3 regions of the Hydrogenophaga electricum genome follow, and region 2 is predicted to be linked to each of the others. Evidence: predicted binding sites of a transcription regulator. Region 2 holds the regulator's gene; each other region holds the start of a gene.
What was found. Region 2 encodes HrcA, which represses chaperone genes, less so after heat shock. Its sites were predicted from a motif close to TTAGCACTCNNNNNNNNNGAGTGCTAA; they were not measured.

Region 1 (6,284 bases), on a different contig from region 2:
CCAGGCCTTCGACCGTGAGATGCACCTGCTGCTCGGTTTCGGTGGCGTTCATCACCTGCAGGCGGTAGACGTTTTCGATGCGCCCGAATTCGACCATGCGCGCCAGCGCGCCGCGGTCGCGGATCACGTCCACCTTCATCGGCACGCGCAGGTACAGGCTCACCCCCACCGCCACGGCGATCGTGGCCAGCACGGCCGCGTAGACGAGCACCCGCGGGCGCAGCGCGCGGCGGATGATCTGCGCCTTGCTCCAGCCACCGGTCATGGCGTTTTCGGTCGAGTACTTGACCAGCCCGCGCTCGTAGCCGAACTTGTCCATCACCTCGTCGCACACATCGGCACAGGCGCCGCAGCCGATGCACTCGTACTGCAGGCCCTTGCGGATGTCGATGCCGGTCGGGCAGACCTGCACGCACAAAGTGCAGTCCACGCAGGCCCCCAGCCCTTTCTCCTTCGGATCGACCTTCTTGCCGCGCGAACCACGGGGCTCGCCCCGGGCCGTGTCATAGGTGACGATGAGCGTGTCCTTGTCGAACATGGCGCTCTGGAAACGCGCATAGGGACACATGTACTTGCAGACCTGTTCGCGCATGATGCCGGCGAAGCCGTAGGTGGCAAAGCTGTAGAAGAAGATCCAGAAGGTCTGCCACGGGCCCAGGGCCCCGGCAAGCACCTCCATGCCCAGCGCGCGGATGGGCGTGAAATAACCCACGAAGGTGAAACCCGTCCACAGCGCGAACAGAATCCAGGCGCCATGCTTGCCCGCGCGGCGCGCGAACTTGCCCGCCGACAGGGGGGCGTTGTCGAGCCGGATGCGGGCGGCACGGTCGCCCTCGATCTTGCGCTCGATCCACATGAAGATCTCGGTGTAGACCGTCTGCGGGCAGGCGTAACCGCACCACAGGCGCCCGGCCACCGCCGTGAACAGGAACAGCGACAGCGCCGACATCACCAGCAGACCGGTGAGGTAGATGAAGTCCTGCGGGTACAGCACCAGCCCGCCCAGGTAAAAGCGGCGCGACAGCAGGTCGAACAGCACCGCCTGCCGACCGTTCCAGTTGAGCCAGGGCAATCCGTAGAACAGGATCTGGGTCAGCCACACCAGCGCCCAGCGCCAGTTGGCGAACGTACCGCTGACCGCTCGGGGCTGGATTTTCTTGCGCGACTCGTACAGGGAGATCTCGACCTCATCGGGCTCATCGGCCCCGTGGCCGGTCGTGGGCGCGTTGCTCAAGGTATTCATGGGTTCGTGGCGATTTTTATGAGAGACCTTGCCCGGACCGGACAAGACCGTCCTGTCCGGGCATCATGCACTGCCTGTGCGCGGGTGTCACCCCGCGCCGCTGCCGTCTTCACCGATCAGCAGCCGGTTGTCCGCCAGGAAGCGGTGCGGCGGCACCTCCAGGTTGGTTGGCGCGGGCTTGTTCTTGAACACCCGCCCCGCGAAGTCAAAAGTCGAGCCGTGGCACGGGCAGAAAAAGCCGCCCTGCCAGTCGGCCGGCACGCTGGGGTTGGCGGTTCCCGCCGGCAGCGTCACCGGCGAGCACCCCAGGTGCGTGCAGATCCCCACGGCCACGAACACCTCGGGCTGGATCGAACGGGCCGTGTTGGTGGCGTAGGCCGGTTGCTGGTCCTTCTTCGACGCCGGATCGGCCAGATCGGCCGTGCGCTCCAGCGCGGCGAGCATCTCGGGCGTGCGCCGCAAAATCCACACTGGCTTGCCACGCCATTCGACTGTGGCCATCTCACCCGGCGCCAGGCCGCTGATGTCCACCTCCACGCTCGCGCCCTGGGCTTTGGCACGCTCGCTGGGTGCGAGGCTGGACACCAGCGGGACGGCCACGGCGGCGGTGGCCGCCACGCCCATAGCGCCAGTGGTCAGAAGCCAGGTCCGGCGCTCGGCATCGGGCAAAACGGGTGGCAGAGGCAAAGCGGCGTGTGTCATGGCGGTTCTCCTGAAACACCGCTTCTTTTCCAAAAAATATGCCAGTCGGCAACGCTGGAAAATCCTGAGGGAAATCAACGCCCGGTCCAGCCGGTGCGGAAACACGGCTGGCGACCTCCGCCCCAAAACTGCCAAATATGTCAGTTCTGGCAGTCCAGCACTGGCACGATGGCGCCGATGCCGGTCACGCCCACCCGTGCCAGACCCGCCCGGATGCGGGCCTCAAAAGAATCGCGGCGCCCGCCCTTGAAAACGCCGCAGACCACCCTTATGATTAGCACTCGCTGGAGTTGAGTGCTAACACCCGCTCCCAGTCACGAAGAGGCACCGGTCCGCGGTGCCTTCCGTCGGCATAACAACCCTTCTCTATCCTTTCAGGAGATGCAATGAACCTTCGTCCTCTCGGCGATCGCGTGATCGTCAAGCGCATTGACAGCGAAACCAAGACCGCCTCCGGCATCGTCATCCCTGACGCCGCTGCCGAGAAGCCCGATCAAGGCGAAGTGCTGGCAGTCGGACCTGGCAAGACCAACGACAAGGGCGAAACCAAGGCCCTGAGCGTGAAGGTGGGCGACCGTGTGCTGTTCGGCAAGTACAGCGGCCAGACCGTCAAGGTCGATGGCGATGAACTGCTGGTCATGAAGGAAGACGACCTGTTCGCCGTCGTCGAGAAGTAAACCTTCCCTCATCCATCCCCATTTACTGAATCCGGAGAAATCAACATGGCAGCAAAAGACGTCGTTTTCGGCGGTGAAGCCCGCGCCCGCATGGTCGAAGGCGTGAACATCCTGGCCAACGCGGTCAAGACCACCCTGGGTCCCAAGGGCCGCAACGTGGTGCTGGAGCGCTCCTTCGGCGCCCCCACCGTGACCAAGGACGGTGTGTCCGTGGCCAAGGAAATCGAACTCAAGGACAAGCTCCAGAACATGGGCGCCCAGATGGTCAAGGAAGTCGCTTCCAAGACCTCTGACAACGCCGGTGACGGCACCACCACCGCCACCGTGCTGGCCCAGGCCATCGTGCGCGAAGGCATGAAGTACGTGGCCGCCGGCATGAACCCGATGGATCTGAAGCGCGGTATCGACCGGGCTGTCGAATCCCTGATCGCCGAGCTGAAGAAGGCCTCCAAGCCCACCACCACCTCCAAGGAAATCGCGCAAGTCGGCTCCATCTCCGCCAACAGCGATGCCTCCATCGGCGAAATCATCGCCAACGCGATGGACAAGGTCGGCAAGGAAGGCGTGATCACCGTCGAAGACGGCAAGAGCCTGAGCAACGAGCTGGATGTCGTGGAAGGCATGCAGTTCGACCGCGGTTACCTGTCGCCCTACTTCATCAACAACCCCGAAAAGCAGGCCGCCCTGCTGGACAACCCCTTCGTCCTGCTGTTCGACAAGAAGATCAGCAACATCCGTGACCTGCTGCCCACGCTGGAAGCCGTGGCCAAGGCCGGCCGTCCGCTGCTGATCATTGCCGAAGACGTCGAAGGCGAAGCCCTGGCGACCCTGGTGGTCAACACCATCCGCGGCATCCTGAAGGTTGTCGCCGTCAAGGCCCCTGGCTTTGGCGACCGCCGCAAGGCCATGCTGGAAGACATCGCCATCCTGACGGGCGGCAAGGTCATCGCCGAAGAAGTCGGCCTGACCCTGGAAAAGGTGACCCTGGCCGACCTGGGCCAGGCCAAGCGCATCGAAGTGGGCAAGGAAAACACCACCATCATCGACGGCAACGGCGCTGCCGCTGACATCGAAGCCCGCGTCAAGCAAATCCGCATCCAGATCGAAGAAGCCACCAGCGACTACGACCGCGAAAAGCTGCAAGAGCGCGTGGCCAAGCTGGCCGGCGGTGTGGCCGTCATCAAGGTCGGCGCCGCCACCGAAGTCGAGATGAAGGAAAAGAAGGCCCGCGTGGAAGACGCCCTGCACGCCACCCGCGCTGCGGTGGAAGAAGGCATCGTGGCCGGTGGTGGCGTGGCCCTGCTGCGCGCCAAGCAATCCGCTGGCGCCATCAAGGGTGACAACCCCGACCAGGACGCCGGCATCAAGCTGGTCCTGAAGGCCATCGAAGCTCCCCTGCGCGAAATCGTGGGCAACGCCGGTGGCGAACCCTCGGTCGTGATCAACAAGGTGCTGGAAGGCAAGGGCAATTTCGGTTTCAACGCCGCCAACGACACCTATGGCGACATGATCGAAATGGGTATCCTGGACCCGACCAAGGTGACCCGCACCGCCCTGCTGAACGCCGCTTCCGTGGCTTCGCTGATGCTGACGACCGAGTGCATGGTCGCCGAAGCACCGAAGGACGACTCCCCGGCACCGGCCATGCCCGACATGGGTGGCATGGGCGGCATGGGCATGTAATTGCCCGACTGCACATCGGGGCGCCCCGCCCCGATGCCTGCCTCGAAACCCCGCGATATCCTCGCGGGGTTTCTTTTTGGGGATCCCCCCAGAACCCGCCCGCAGAAGCCATGAAACCCGTCGCCCTTCAACCCCCGGCCGCCGATTCGCCCGTCGCCTGGGACGCGCAGGGCGCCCCGGTCAGCGTCCGCTTCGGGGACCGCTACCGCAATGAAGGCATCGACGGCCTGGGGGGACTGGCGCAGGCCCGCTACGTGTTCCTGGCCGGCTGCGGCTTGTGCGCGGCAGATGGCGCCCCGCAGGCGGGCATGGCCTGGTGCGGCGCCGCACAGTGGCGCGTGCTCGAAAACGGCTTCGGCCTGGGCCTGAACTTCCTCGCCACCTGGCAGCTCTGGCAACGCGATCCGCAACGGCCCGCGACGCTGATTTACGACGCCACCGAAGCCTTTGTGCCCACGGCCGACGATCTGCGTCGCGCAGCCCGCCCTTTTCCCGACCTGCACGCGCTGGCGGAGGCACTGGCGACCGGCTGGACCCGCTTGCGCCAGCGGGGTGAGCTGCGACTCGATGCCGGTGGCGCGGTTCGCCTGCGGCTGCGCGAAGGCGACGCCCTGCCCGCGCTGCAGGCCATGGAGCCTGGCGTGAACTCGGTGTTTCTCGACGGCTTCGACCCTCCGCTCAACCCCGCCATGTGGTCAGCCGCTTTGATGCAGTCGGTGGGCCGGCTGGCCCGGCCGGGTGCGGCGCTGGCCACCTGGTGCGTGGCCGGTTCGGTGCGGCGGGCCCTCACGGCGGCCGGCTTCTCCGTGGTCAAGCGCGACGGGCTGCCCCCGAAGCGCCACTGTCTGGTGGCGCGCAAGCAGCCTGCGGCGCCAACGCGGTGAACGGCGGACTCAGGCCGCCTTCATCAGGGCTTCGAGCTTGAAGGTGTCGGCGGCAAAGGCGCGAATGCCTTCGGCCAGTTTTTCGGTCGCCATCGCGTCCTCGTTGAGCGCGTAGCGGAAGCCGGCTTCGTCGTAGGTCACGAACGGCGTGTCCAGCGACCGCGCCGCCTCGGCGTCGAGGGCCGGCGACAACGGGGCCTCCGTGGCCGCCAGTTGGGCCAGCAGGTCCGGACTGATGGTCAGCAGGTCGCACCCAGCCAGCGCGGTGATCTGGCCCACGTTGCGGAAGCTCGCGCCCATGACCTCGGTGGCGATGCCGTGCTTCTTGTAGAAATTGAAGATGTTGCGCACCGACTGCACGCCGGGATCGTTGGCACCCGCCATGGCGGCCTCGTCCCAGGCAGCGCCAGCCTGCTTCTTGTACCAGTCGTAGATGCGGCCGACGAAGGGCGAGATCAGCTGCACCTTGGCCTGTCCGCAGGCCACCGCCTGGCAGAAGCTGAACAGCAGCGTGAGGTTGGTGTGGATGCCGTCGCGCTCCAGCCGCGCCGCCGCCTGGATGCCTTCCCAGGTCGAGGCGATCTTGATCAGGATGCGGTCCACGTGCACGCCCTCGCCCTGGTACAGGTCGATGATGCGGCGCGCGCGCGAGACCGTGGCCTCGGTGTCGAAACTCAGGCGCGCGTCCACTTCGGTCGAGACGCGCCCGGGAATGTGCTGCAGGATCTCGATGCCAAAACGCACCAGCAGGCGGTTCATGGTCTCGTCCAGCCCCTGCGACCCGTAACGGGCCACGGTTTCCTGCAGCAGGTGCGCGTATTCGGGCTTTTGCACCGCCTTGAGCACCAGCGACGGGTTGGTCGTCGCGTCGCGCGGGGCGTAGGCCGCGATCTGACGGAAGTCGCCCGTGTCGGCGACCACGGTGGTGAACTGTTTGAGGGCATCGAGCTGGTTCATGCGGTCATTATCGGGTGTAATTCGGTTTCACCATTTCATGTAACTCTCCGCCTTTGTCGCCGCCATGCTGGATCGCATCAAAGCCTCGCTGCCCTCCCTGGCCCCCGCCGAACAGCGCGTGGGCAAGCTCGTTCTGGC
Region 2 (6,284 bases):
GGGCGTCGACCGGTCCCTGGAAGGCGGGTTCGATGCGCGTCTGGGCCGACAGCGCGGCCAGGGCTTTGTGCAGCAGGCCCGCCGCGTGCCCGGGGGCTTCGCCCAGCCAGTCGACCGCCTGGCTGGCCGCGTCCTGCAGGGCCTGCGCGTGGGTGAGCCGGCTGTGGCGGGCATTGAGTTCGTCCCATTCGCCGGGCTGGGGCGCGAGCTTGTCGAGTTCCGCGATCTGCCAGGCCAGGCGTTCGCTTTCCTGTTGCAACTGGGCTTCGCGCGCCTGCGCGTCATCGAGCAGACGCAGGCGCTCGCGCCACTGGGTCCAAGCCTGGCCGGCCGCGCTGCTGTCGATGCCGCCATAGGCATCGAGCAGCCGACGTACCGCGTCGGGCCGGGTCAGGCTCTGCCAGGCGTGCTGGCCATGGATATCGACCAACTCGTCGGCCAGGGCCTTGAGCTGGGTGACGGTGGCAGCGCTGCCGTTGATCCACGCACGGCTGCGGCCGTCGCTGTCGATCGTCCGACGCAGCAGCAGGGTGTCGTCTGCCGAAAAACCCTGCTCATCGAGCCAGGGCACCACCGAGGCCGGGCGGTCGAATTCGGCCGCCACTTCGCAGCGGGCCGCGCCTTCGCGGACCAGGCCGGCGTCGGCGCGGGCGCCCAGGGCCAACTGGAGGGCATCAATGAGGATGGACTTGCCGGCGCCGGTTTCGCCGGTGAGCACGCCGAAGCCGGTGTGCAGATCCAGGTCGAGGGCGGGGACGATGACGAAGTCGCGCAGGGCGATGCGGCGCAGGCTCATGGCAGGGCGTCGAACAGAGGTGAACGGCGGTTGGGCGGTGGGCCGCCCTTGCCGCCATTGTGGCCCGGAATTCAGGCGCCTTCGTTCCAGTGGAGTTTCATGCGCAGCGTGTCGAAATAGCTCCAGCCGACCGGGTGCAGCAGGCGCAGCGCATGTGGCGAGCGGCGCACCACGATGCGGTCGCCGTGCAGCAGGCTGGTGAGTGTCTGCATGTCGAAGTTGGCGCTGGCGTCCTTGCCCGAGACGATTTCCACCGCGATCTCGCTGTCCGAGGGCAGCACCACGGGCCGGTTGGACAGCGTGTGTGGGGCGATCGGCACCATCACCCAGCCACCGATGGTCGGGTGCAGGAGCGGGCCGCCCGCCGACAGCGCGTAGGCGGTGGAGCCGGTGGGCGATGCGATGATGAGGCCGTCGGCACGCTGGTTGGCCACAAAGTGGCCGTCGACCTCCACGCGCAGCTCGATCATGCTCGCCACCCCACCGCGGTTGACGACCACGTCGTTGAGCGCCGTGGCCTCGAACACGCAGCGGCCATCGCGCCAGACGCTGGCCGCCATCAGGGCGCGGTGGTCTTCCTCGTAATGGCCGTGCAGGATGGGTTGCAGGCGCTCGCGGTAGCCGTTGAGCGGGATGTCGGTGATGAAGCCCAGGCGCCCCTGGTTGATGCCCACCAGCGGCACACCGAAGCGGGCCAGGCGCCGTCCGATGCCCAGCATGGTGCCGTCGCCGCCGACCACCAGGGCCAGATCGCAGTGTTGGCCGATGCTGGCCACGTCCAGTGCGGTGTACTGGGTCAGGCCGGTGTTCTGGGCGGTTTCGAGTTCGAGCGAGACGTCGCACCCCTCGTCGTGCAGGAAATGGGCCACCTCGTCCACCACATGGCGCGAGCCGGGGGCCTGGTATTTGCCCACGATGGCCACGTGTGCAAAGCGTGGCGCGGCGGGGACGGGTTTCGCGGGATCGGTCATGGACAAATTACAACATGCCGCACCCGCGGTGGCGCTGGCCGGAAACCCTTGTCGCACCGGATGCCGCAACGGGGTGCCCGCTCCTTAGAATGGCGACCATGCTGGATGACCGCGCCAAGTTGCTGCTCAAGGCCCTTGTCGAGCGCTATATCGCCGACGGGCAGCCCGTGGGTTCGAGAACGCTCTCGAAGGCCACCGGGCTGGACCTGTCGCCCGCAACCATCCGCAACGTGATGAGCGACCTGGAAGAGCTGGGTCTCATCGCCAGTCCGCACACCTCGGCGGGCCGGGTGCCGACCGCGCGTGGCTACCGGCTGTTCGTGGATGCCATGCTCACGGTCAATCGCGACGAGTTGCCGCGGGTGGCCGAACTGGGCACCAGCAGCATCGAACAAGGGCAGCCCCAGCGGGTGATCAGCCACGCGGCGCAGATGCTGTCGAGCCTGTCGCACTTTGTCGGCGTGGTGATGACCCCGCGCCGGGCCACTGTGTTCCGGCACATCGAATTCCTGAACCTGTCCGAGCGGCGCGTGCTGGTGATCCTGGTTGCCCCCGACGGCGATGTGCAGAACCGGATCATCCACACCCCGACCCAGTTCACCCAGTCGCAGTTGCAGGAAGCGGCGAACTATTTCAATGCGCACTATTCGGGTCTGGGCATGGACGCGGTGCGCGAGCGGCTGAAGTCCGAGCTGGATGCGCTGCGCGGCGAAATTGCCACGCTGATGAAGGCCGCCGTCGATCTGGGCACCGAAGCCGGCGCCCAGCGCGAAGAGGTGGTGGTGGCGGGCGAGCGCAATCTGCTGTCGGTGTCCGAGTTCTCCAGCGACATGGGCAACCTGCGGCGCATGTTCGACCTGTTCGAGCAAAAGACGCAACTGGCGCGATTGCTGGACGTGTCGGCCCAGGCCGATGGCGTGCGCATCTACATCGGCGGTGAAAGCCAGGTCGTGCCGTACGAAGACCTGTCGGTGGTCACGGCCCCCTACGAAGTGGACGGCCAGGTGCTGGGCACGCTGGGCGTGATCGGCCCGCAGCGCATGCCCTACGACCGCATGATCCAGATCGTCGACGTCACCGCCAAGCTGGTCGGCAACGCACTGAGCCAGGGGCGCTGAAGCATTTGGTCTGGCAGTGCTGCAAGGCGCTGCCGCAGCCCTCTTACAATCGCGGCCTTCGGAGGGGGCGTTAGCTCAGTTGGTCAGAGCAGGGGACTCATAATCCCTTGGTCGTTGGTTCAAGTCCAACACGCCCTACCAGACCGGTTTTTTTTAAAACCGAGGCATTTCGGAAAAAGGCGCCAAAAAGTCGTGCTACAATGCAAGGCTTCAGCGGCTGTAGCTCAGTTGGATAGAGTACTTGGCTACGAACCAAGGGGTCGTGGGTTCGAATCCTGCCAGCCGCACCAGAATTTATATTCGGCATCAACGGGTTAGTCTCAAAAGGACTGACCCGTTTTGCTTTGTGCCGCACCACTTCTCGCGGCATGTGCGCGATGCCCTGCGCGACGGCTTCTCTACCCGGGCCGTGTCTCACGCGAAGTGCGATGGTGTCCCGCGGCTCTCTGCTGGGGGGCAGCGATGGCGTCTTCGTTTTTTGGCTGGACTACCTCCTGCGCACCATGGCCCTGCATGAGAAGACACCTGCGTCGGACGCGCTGAATGCCGCCGTCTCGACCGAACCCGGCAACACCGATGCCGCCGCTCCCCGCAAAAGGCTGCTGGAAGACTGGCTGGTCGTCGGCACCATGGTGGCGCTTGCGCTGATCACCTTTGCGAACGTGTTGGTGCGTTACTTCACCAGCGCGTCTTTCGCCTGGACGGAAGAGATCTCCGTCTTTCTCATGATCGTGCTGGCGCTGGTCGGGGGCTCGGCGGCGGTGCTGCGGGAGACGCACATCCGCATCGAGTTCTTCGCCAACGGTGGCAGCGCGCAGCGGCAGCGCCGCCTGGCGCAACTGGGGGCGCTCATGGTGGCGCTGCTGTTCATCGCCATCGTGGTGCTGAGTGTGCCGGTGGTCTGGGACCATTACCAGTACGAGGAAACCTCGCCCGGTATCGGGGTGCCCCAGTGGTGGTATTCCATCTGGCTGCCGGTATTCAGCGCCCTGATCGCGGGTCGGGCCATGCAGGTGTTCATGCGCAAGCTGCGCCAGGAGGATGCTGCATGACCGCCACCCTGCTGTTTGTGCTTTTCATCGGCGCCATGCTGATCGGCGTGCCGATCGGTGCGGCGCTCGGACTCGCGGGTACCGTGGCGATCGGTATCGCCAATGCCGAAATTCCCTGGTTCGGGCTGATGGCGGTGCCGCAGAACTTCTATGCCGGGCTGGGCAAATACCCGCTGCTGGCCATTCCCATGTTCGTGCTCGTGGGGTCCATCTTCGACCGGTCGGGTGTGGCGCTGCGTCTGGTGAACCTGGCCGTGTCCATCGTGGGGCGGGGGCCGGGCATGCTGCCGCTGGTGGCCATTGCGGTCGCCATGTTCCTGGGCGGCATTTCGGGCTCCGGCCCCGCCACGGCCGCTGCCGTGGGCGGCGTGATGATCGCGGCGATGGCACGCGCTGGTTACCCGGCGCCGTATTCGGCGGCTGTGGTCGGCGCGGCGGCGGCCACCGACATCCTGATCCCGCCTTCGGTGGCGTTCATCGTGTATTCGGTGCTGGTACCCGGCGCATCGGTGCCGGCGCTGTTCGCGGCCGGCATGATCCCGGGCGTGCTGGCGGGGCTGGCGCTCATCGTGCCCGCGGTCTGGCTGGCGCGCCGGCATCGCATGGGTGCCGAGGAAGCCCATCTGCCTCGGCCACCGTTCTGGAAGAGCCTGCGCGAGGCAGCCTGGGGCCTGGTGGCGCCGGTGCTGATTCTGGGGGGCATGCGGGCAGGCTGGTTCACGCCCACCGAAGCGGCGGTGGTTGCGGTGTTCTACGGCCTGTTCGTCGGCATGGTCGTGCACCGAACGATCCGCGTGCGCGATCTGTTCGACATCCTGCGGGAATCGGGGGAGCTGTCGGCGGTGATCCTGCTGGTCGTCTCGCTGGCCGGCATCTTCGCGTTTTCGTTGTCCACGCTGGGGGTGATCGATCCGGTCACGACCGCGATCGTCCATTCGGGGTTGAGCGAATGGGCGGTGCTGCTGCTCATCGTGCTGCTGCTCGTGCTGGCGGGCATGGTGCTCGATGGCATTTCCATCTTCCTGATCTTCGTGCCGTTGCTGATGCCGCTGATGAACCACTACCAGTGGGATCCGGTGTGGTTCGGTGTGCTGCTCACGCTCAACGTGGCCATCGGTCAGTTCACCCCGCCGATGGCGGTGAACCTGATGGTGTCCAGCCGCATTGCCGGCGTGCCCATGGAGGCCACCTCCCGCTGGGTGGGCTGGCTGCTGGTGGCCATGGGGCTGTGCATGCTGCTGGTTATGATCTGGCCGCCCCTGGCCACTTGGCTGCCTCAATACCTGGGCTATTGATGCCCGGCGGTTCCTGAGGCGTTTTCATCCGTTCCCGAGGAGACCTTTCATGAAGAAGCGCACCCTGCTGACCCTTTCCCTGGCTGCCGCTGCCACCCTGAGCGCACCGGCCATGGCCCAGAACGCCTACCGCTCCGAATACCGCATGTCGCTCGTGCTGGGGCCGGCCTTCCCCTGGGGCAAGGGCGGCGAGATCTGGGCCAACAAAGTGCGCGAAAAGACGCAGGGCCGCATCAACATCAAGCTGTACCCGGGCGTTTCGCTCATCCAGGGTGACCAGACGCGCGAGTTCAGCGCGCTGCGCCAGGGCGTGATCGACATGGCCATCGGCTCGACCATCAACTGGTCGCCGCAGGTCAAGCAGCTCAACCTGTTCTCGCTGCCCTTCCTGATGCCCAACTACGCCTCGGTCGACGCGCTGACGCAGGGCGAAGTCGGCAAGCGCCTGTTCACGACGCTGGAGAAGGCCGGCGTGGTGCCGCTGGCCTGGGGCGAAAACGGCTACCGCGAGATTTCCAATTCCAAGAAGGCCATCAAGAGCCCGGCCGATCTCAAGGGCATGAAGATCCGCGTGGTCGGCTCCCCGCTGTTCATCGACACCTTCACCGCCCTCGGTGCCAACCCGACCCAGATGAGCTGGGCCGATGCGCAGCCGGCCATGGCCAGCGGCGCCGTCGATGGGCAGGAAAACCCGCTGTCGGTCTACATGGCGGCCAAGCTCTACAACGTGGCGCAAAAGCACATCACGCTGTGGGGCTACATGAACGACCCGCTGGTCTTTGTCGTCAACAAGGACGTGTGGAACAGCTGGACGCCGGCCGACCGCGAAATCGTCAAGCAGGCGGCGATCGAGGCCGGCAAGGAGCAGATCGCGATTGCGCGCAAGGGCGTGGTCGAGGCCGACAAACCCCTGCTCAAGGAAATCGCCTCGCACGGCGTGACCGTGACCGAACTGAGCGCTGCTGAACGCGCCGAATTCGTCAAGGCCACGCGACCGGTGGTCGACAAGTGGAAGGGCCAGATCGGCGTCGATCTGGTGAACCTGGCGGAAA
Region 3 (6,284 bases), on a different contig from region 2:
GCGCCTGCTGGTGGGTGGCTTCGAGCGGGTGTTCGAGATCAACCGCAACTTCCGCAACGAGGGGATCAGCGTCCGCCACAACCCCGAGTTCACCATGATGGAGTTCTACGCGGCCTACTGGAACTACCGCGATCTGATGGACTTCAACGAGCAACTCATTCGCCACGTGGTGCAGAAGGTGCACGGTGATACGCCGTTGAGCTATCAGGGGCGCCCTGTGGACGTGTTCTCGCCGTTCGAACGCCTCACGATCCGGGAAGCCATCCTCAAGTACACCGACGCGGGTGAGGCCGGCGTGGACGATCCGGTCTGGCTGATCGCGCAGCTCAAGAAGCTGGGCCTGAGCGAGGACAAACACCAGCTCTCGTCGCGCTCGGTGGCCGGCCTGCAGGTGCTCTATTTCGAAGAGAAGGTCGAAGAGCAGCTCTGGAACCCGACCTTCATCATGGACCACCCGACCGAGATTTCGCCGCTGGCACGCGCCAACGATGCCCGGCCCGAGGTGACCGAACGCTTCGAGCTTTACATCACCGGTCGTGAGTTCGGCAACGCCTTCTCCGAGCTGAACGACGCCGAAGACCAGGCCGCACGCTTCCATGCCCAGGTCGCCAACAAAGATGCCGGCGATGACGAGGCCATGTTCTTCGATGCCGACTATGTGCGCGCGCTCGAATACGGCATGCCGCCGGCCGGTGGCTGTGGCATCGGTATCGATCGCCTGATGATGCTGCTGACCGACAGCCCCAGCATCCGTGACGTGATCCTCTTCCCCGCGTTGCGGCGCACCTGAGCGCGCCCGGCCGCGTGGTCACTCCGGTCCTGGTCTGGAGCCGCCGCCTGTTCTGGGCGGCCATGGTGTTGACCCTGGCCGTCTCGCTCTGGGATTACGGTGGACGCTGGCACACCCCGGGCCACTATCTGCGCAATCTGGTGATGCTAGGCCTGTACTGGGGGCCTCGCATCGCGGGACCGTTCCTGCTGGGGTGGCTGGTCTTGCGGGTCTGCCAAACCACGGGCTGGCGCCGGTTGGTGCCCACTTTGGGGGCTGGTTTTGTGCTGATGGGGCTCTGGGCTTCGCTGGTGGAGCCGCTGTGGCTGCGCGAACGCACCACCATGGTGTCTGGTGCACCTGTTGGTGCATCGCCGCTGCGGCTCGCCTTGGTGGCCGATCTGCACTGGGGCCTGTTCGTGCGCGAAGGCGACCTGCGCCGCCTGGTTGCCCGACTCAATGCCTTGGACGTGGACGCTGTGCTGGTGGCCGGCGACTGGGTGCATGAACCGCCGCTGGATCTGCGCGGTGGGCTGGCGCCCTTGGCGGCGCTGCGTCACCCTGTGTATGGCGTGCTGGGCAACCACGACACTGGCGCGCCAGGGCCGGCGCTGACCGAGCCCCTGCGCGAGGCGCTGCGTGCCCATGGCGTACGGCTCATCGATGGGGAGCGCGTGACGATCCGCGGCTGGGAGCTCGTGGGCTTGAGCGATCTGTGGGGTGGCCGGCCACGCCAGGACATTCGCCAGTTGTGGCCTGCGCCAGCGGCCATGACCGCAGAGGGGCCACCCCGCCTGGCGCTGTTTCACCAGCCCGATACGCAAGATCTTCTGCCGCCCGGAGCCGTTTTTCTGGCCATGGCGGGGCACACCCACGGTGGCCAGCTCTGGATACCTGGTTTTTCACCCTGGTGGCTGCGCCACACCAACAGCGCCAGCGGCCGCTGGAATGGACTCTACGACACACCGGCCGGGCGTTTGTTGGTGACCCCGGGCGTCGGGCTGGTGGGGGTGCCTGCCCGTCTCGGTGTACGCCCCACCATCGATCTCCTGGAGTTGAGGCCCTGAGGCCGATCGTCCACAAAAAAGGCCTGCTTGGTGGCAGGCCTTTCTTTGCGGAGAGGGTGGCCGGACTCAGACGTAGGCCGCCAGCGCCTTGCGCATCTTCTTCATGGCCGCCACCTCGATCTGGCGGATGCGCTCGGCACTGACGCCGTATTCGGCCGCCAGTTCGTGCAGCGTCATGCCGCCCGAGCCGTCGTCGTTCACCTTGAGCCAGCGTTCGCTCACGATGCGGCGAGCGCGGTCGTCCAGCTCGCCCATGGCCCGGGCAATGCCTTCGGTGGCCAGCCTGTCACGCTGAGCCGCTTCGATCATGGCGGTGGGCTCGTGGGTGCCGTCGGCCAGATAGGCGATCGGGCCAAAGGCCTCTTCGCCATCGCCGGCCGGTGCGGGATCGAGCACCACATCGCCCCCGGCCATGCGGGTCTCCATCTCGCGCACTTCCTCCGGCTTGACATGCAGGTCGCGCGCCACGACGTCGATTTCATGGTCGGAGAGGGCTTCGCGGTGGGTGTCCCCCTCGGCGGCTTCGGCGCGGAAACCCTGCTTCTTGCTGCGCAGGTTGAAGAACAGCTTGCGCTGGGCCTTGGTGGTAGCCACCTTCACCATGCGCCAGTTCTTCAGGATGTATTCGTGGATTTCGGCCTTGATCCAGTGAATGGCATAACTCACCAGGCGCACGCCCTGATCGGGGTCGAAACGCTTGACGGCCTTCATCAGACCGACGTTGCCTTCCTGGATCAGATCGCCATGGGGCAGGCCATAGCCCAGGTACTGGCGGGCGATGGACACCACCAGGCGCAGGTGCGACATCACCAACTTGCCAGCGGCGTCCAGGTCGTTGTGATCGCGCAGACGGCGTGCAGCGTACTGCTCCTCTTCCTGGGAGAGCAGGGGCATTCGATTGACCGCCGAAATGTAGGCATCCAGATTGCCCAGCGGCGGCAGCGTCAGTGACCGGTTCGACCAAGAACCCGCCACGGCCAGCGACGTGGTCGTGGGGATGGCAGGTGCGAGGGATGTGGACATGGATGAAATCCTCCTGGGTGGCCCAAATGTTAGCACTCCTTGGAGAAGAGTGCTAAATCACAAGTTCCCCCAGAAAAGGGCTTTGAGGCGGTGCCTGTCTGTGGGAGAAGACGGCCACTCGGGGAATCCGAGAGGGCAGCAGATCAGCCAAGAAAAAAGCGGCCCGAAGGCCGCTTTTTTGGGGTGTTTTGGCGGAGAAGGAGGGAGAAAAACTCGCTGCCTCACAAGGCTATGTAAATCAAAGGGTTAGGCGTGCCGCGAGACTTGATTTTGGCATACCTTGAGGGAGCACTACGGGCCGAAAATTTCTGCGTAACGCGGGTGTAGCAGCATCGGGTCGTCACCCGGCACAGCTTTGTCTGGATCGGCGGACAAGAAGCCGACCAAGAACCCAAATGCCGGCTCCTTTGCAAGGTCGCCAGGCGCTTGCACTCCCGGGGCTAGAACGATGGCTGCGCTGGGGTGGATGAACCCACTGTTGACAAAGCAGGCGGCGACCAGTTCTGAGCAGAAGAACGGACCGAAGTCCGCCGCCGCGTTCGGCTCACCGGTATCGAAGTACCGAGCAAGCTCGTCCATCGTTCCATCTTCGTGCTCGCTCCGGTTCGCTGCGTAGCGCATTGCCTCTCTGTAGTTGTATCCAGCTCCGAGAGCTTGGAGTGCCGCCGCGTAGTCCCTTAGACCATCGACGCGCTGCCGATTCCATGCGTCCGGATGCCGCAACACTGCGACGTGCTGTGCTTCTGCTACCAGTTCAGTCAGCGGACGCGCCTTGACTCCGTGCCTAGGTCGGGCATCGAGCACCTCGGAGGCTGAAAGTGCAATGGCGGCATGGGTGTATGGGCTTCCGGTGGCCGCTGCGATGGATTTTCGGACGAGCTTGCTTGCGCCTACCGACTCAGGCGGCCTGCAGAGCAGGACGTCTCCTGGCTGTACGTCCTTGAATGAAAGCGTGAGGCTCATATGGGTGGGTGTTTGAAAGTCAGTGCTTCATTCCCTTCAGCCCGCGCTGGCTACCAGTTTTTCATGTTGTCGGGCACAGACCACTCTTACCTGGCTGTTCCTGCCAAAGCTGGCGCCGATCGTAAAGCAGTGCGGGCGCCGAAGCGATGTAGATCAGCGCGTAATGGCGCTGATCTGCAACGCAAGGACGGCCGCGCTGGCTCGCCATGCGCTCACGCGCTTGCTGGAAGAAGTACGTTCCAATAGAGATTCCCGTCGATGGCATCGCCAGGGACCAAGCTCTCGGAGATGGGTAGCAGGCACACATCCACCTCAGCTACCTGGCTGTCGGAGAGCCTTCCGGCCCGGTGTGCGTCTTGAAAAGACGCGGCCATCCACCGGAGGGCCTGCTCGTTCGTCGCCACCAAGGCCACCCGAGCCAGCCACCGCCCAGGTGCCAGCTCGACTTGTCGCTCACCCCCGATGCACTCCTGCACCAGGGAAACGGTCTTGTGGCGCTCTGGGCGCGACTTCTGCGAGTTCTCGCACTCCAGCCAGACGCATGCCCCGTCAGAGGCGATGACGAGACCATCCGCCTGCTTGCCTTTGAGCACCCGACAAGGGCCGCGCTCCGTCGCAATCTCATGCTCGGTGACCACGCCAAGCCCTTGCTGCACAGCCCGAATCAAGTACCAGTTGCTGCATGCCCGATGCACCGGGTTGCCCAGTGCCAGGGCGTTACCGCCCTCGGCCGCCATGCCGGTCTGCTCGGTCAGCAGTCGCGCGCCCTTGGCGGACAGCACGTACACCGTGCCCTTCGGCATGGCTCGTGCGATGACGAGCTTTTCGTCCGTCAACGCCTTCAGCGTTCGGCGGGCCATCGCCTGCGCTTGGGCGGCATCTGGCCAAACCAGCGCTGCGACCATCCGGCCAGTCAGCCACCCGAACCGTGAGAGCCAGCTCAGTACCTCGGTTCGGTTGCGCTCACCTACGATGCGCTTATCCAGCTCAATGGGCATGGTGTTGTCGGCCGTCGTGCCTATCGGCAGTACAGCCGGGGGGAAGATGTTTTCGTTCACGGGCATATCTCCAGGTTGATGAGCACCCTTGTGCTCCAAGTACCTGTAGCTACTGCTCTGAACGTGCACCAAGACCTGTTCAGCGCGATCGCGCTGAACATTGGCCGACCTGGTGCTTTCCCCTCCTGGACGTCGGGCCGCACCCTATGACGCTAGGGCGCCATTCCGGCCGCAATACCGCGCCCCCTTGTCCCGCTGCGCGGCCGGGCAACCGGTTACACACCTACCGCTCACATCACAAGCCCCTGGCTTGGCATGTGGGCCGATGGCCCCGCTCACGGGCGGGCTGGACGCCCGCGTCTGGCAACTGCACAACCGGTTGCCCGGCCGCTTTGCGTCGGGGGGCGGGGCGATGCCCCCGGATGACCTAGCCCGCGTGGGCGCGGGCACGCCCTTGGACCGGGCTTACGGCCACCGGCTCCCCCGGCCGTTCTCGTCCCGCGTGGGGCGGGAGCTTCGACCGGGACAGCGCGGCGCCGGCCGCTCGTCCCACCGCTTCGCTGTGGCCCCCTGAGCCACGCGCGGTCGCATTTAAAACTGCTTCCCTACATTGGGCGTGGCAGGAGAGGGCTCAATACCCCGCGCGCCACTTCAAGCGCCAAGCGGGAGCCAAGGGCGCGACGCCGGGTGGCACAACTGGAGGCGTGGCGGGGGTGGGTGAAGTCCACCCCAAAGTCTGGTTGTGCTGCGGCGTACACACGCGACCGCAGCGCCTGAACGACGGGCTGGCTCCAAACGTCCAGCGGCTCGAAGGCAACCACCTCCAACCCGCCGATCCGGCGGGGTTGGGGGGTGTTTTGCCCTCTCTCAGAGCTTCCACCACCATCCAGCTGAGAACTTCTACCCTGGGACGGAACTTCTACCTACCGCGAATGCAGGGCGTTCGACCGTGGCAGGGGCCTCGTGACGGGCGGCCCAAACGAAAAGGCCCGCGATGCGGGCCTTGATGTCGCGGTAGTGGCGCAGCTCAGTCGTTCCAGTCCTTGGGCAGTGCGCGGGTTTTGAGCATGACAACGAGGCGCTGGTCATGGTCGATGGATGGGTCATTGCCGAGTATCCTCCTCAATCCAGCGGCGGCGACGAGGTCCTCATTGCCGTAGTGGTCCTCAGGGCGGTAGTTGGCGCCGCAGTGTTGGTCCATGACCATCAAGTAGTCCATCAGGCCGGCGCTGATGTCGGTCGGACTGAACACCACTTGGTCGGGGGTGATGAAGACAGCCAAAACTTGCCTGCCAATGGCTCGGTGCAGACTACTGTTCAGGCCGATGGTGCTTGCGCAAAACGAGTGTGTACGTGTGGTCCAGCGCAAAATCTGGCGGCGCTGCCGGAGGTCGGTCGAGTACTGTGTCGTGGTCTCCATTCGGGCGTGCGCCAGGTCGTCAATGGATTCCTCGAATTCGTGAC

Region 1: groES (co-chaperone GroES) is a predicted target of HrcA. The motif match lies at 2,220-2,246, and genes of this name have one in related genera.
Region 3: rpoH (RNA polymerase sigma factor RpoH) is a predicted target of HrcA. The motif match lies at 2,889-2,915, and genes of this name have one in related genera.

What each region holds. Positions count from the first base shown of each region.
Region 1 covers NZ_BSPB01000033.1:842-7,125, forward strand. Annotated here, with positions in the region: gene ccoG (cytochrome c oxidase accessory protein CcoG) at 1-1,243, opposite strand, end outside; gene petA (ubiquinol-cytochrome c reductase iron-sulfur subunit) at 1,331-1,945, opposite strand; gene groES (co-chaperone GroES) at 2,332-2,622, shown strand; gene groL (chaperonin GroEL) at 2,668-4,305, shown strand; gene mnmC2 (tRNA (5-methylaminomethyl-2-thiouridine)(34)-methyltransferase MnmC2) at 4,416-5,189, shown strand; gene tal (transaldolase) at 5,199-6,146, opposite strand; gene QQK43_RS16325 (MurR/RpiR family transcriptional regulator) at 6,211-6,284, shown strand, end outside.
Region 2 covers NZ_BSPB01000022.1:44,950-51,233, reverse strand. Annotated here, with positions in the region: gene recN (DNA repair protein RecN) at 1-796, opposite strand, end outside; gene QQK43_RS13765 (NAD kinase) at 868-1,767, opposite strand; gene hrcA (heat-inducible transcriptional repressor HrcA) at 1,866-2,885, shown strand; tRNA gene QQK43_RS13755 (tRNA-Ile) at 2,950-3,026, shown strand; tRNA gene QQK43_RS13750 (tRNA-Arg) at 3,099-3,175, shown strand; gene QQK43_RS13745 (TRAP transporter small permease) at 3,389-3,937, shown strand; gene QQK43_RS13740 (TRAP transporter large permease) at 3,934-5,232, shown strand; gene QQK43_RS13735 (DctP family TRAP transporter solute-binding subunit) at 5,282-6,284, shown strand, end outside.
Region 3 covers NZ_BSPB01000005.1:51,730-58,013, reverse strand. Annotated here, with positions in the region: gene lysS (lysine--tRNA ligase) at 1-790, shown strand, start outside; gene QQK43_RS04900 (metallophosphoesterase) at 805-1,836, shown strand; gene rpoH (RNA polymerase sigma factor RpoH) at 1,903-2,859, opposite strand; gene QQK43_RS04890 (C40 family peptidase) at 3,151-3,822, opposite strand; gene QQK43_RS04885 (replication-relaxation family protein) at 4,035-4,880, opposite strand; gene QQK43_RS04880 (hypothetical protein) at 5,848-6,284, opposite strand, start outside.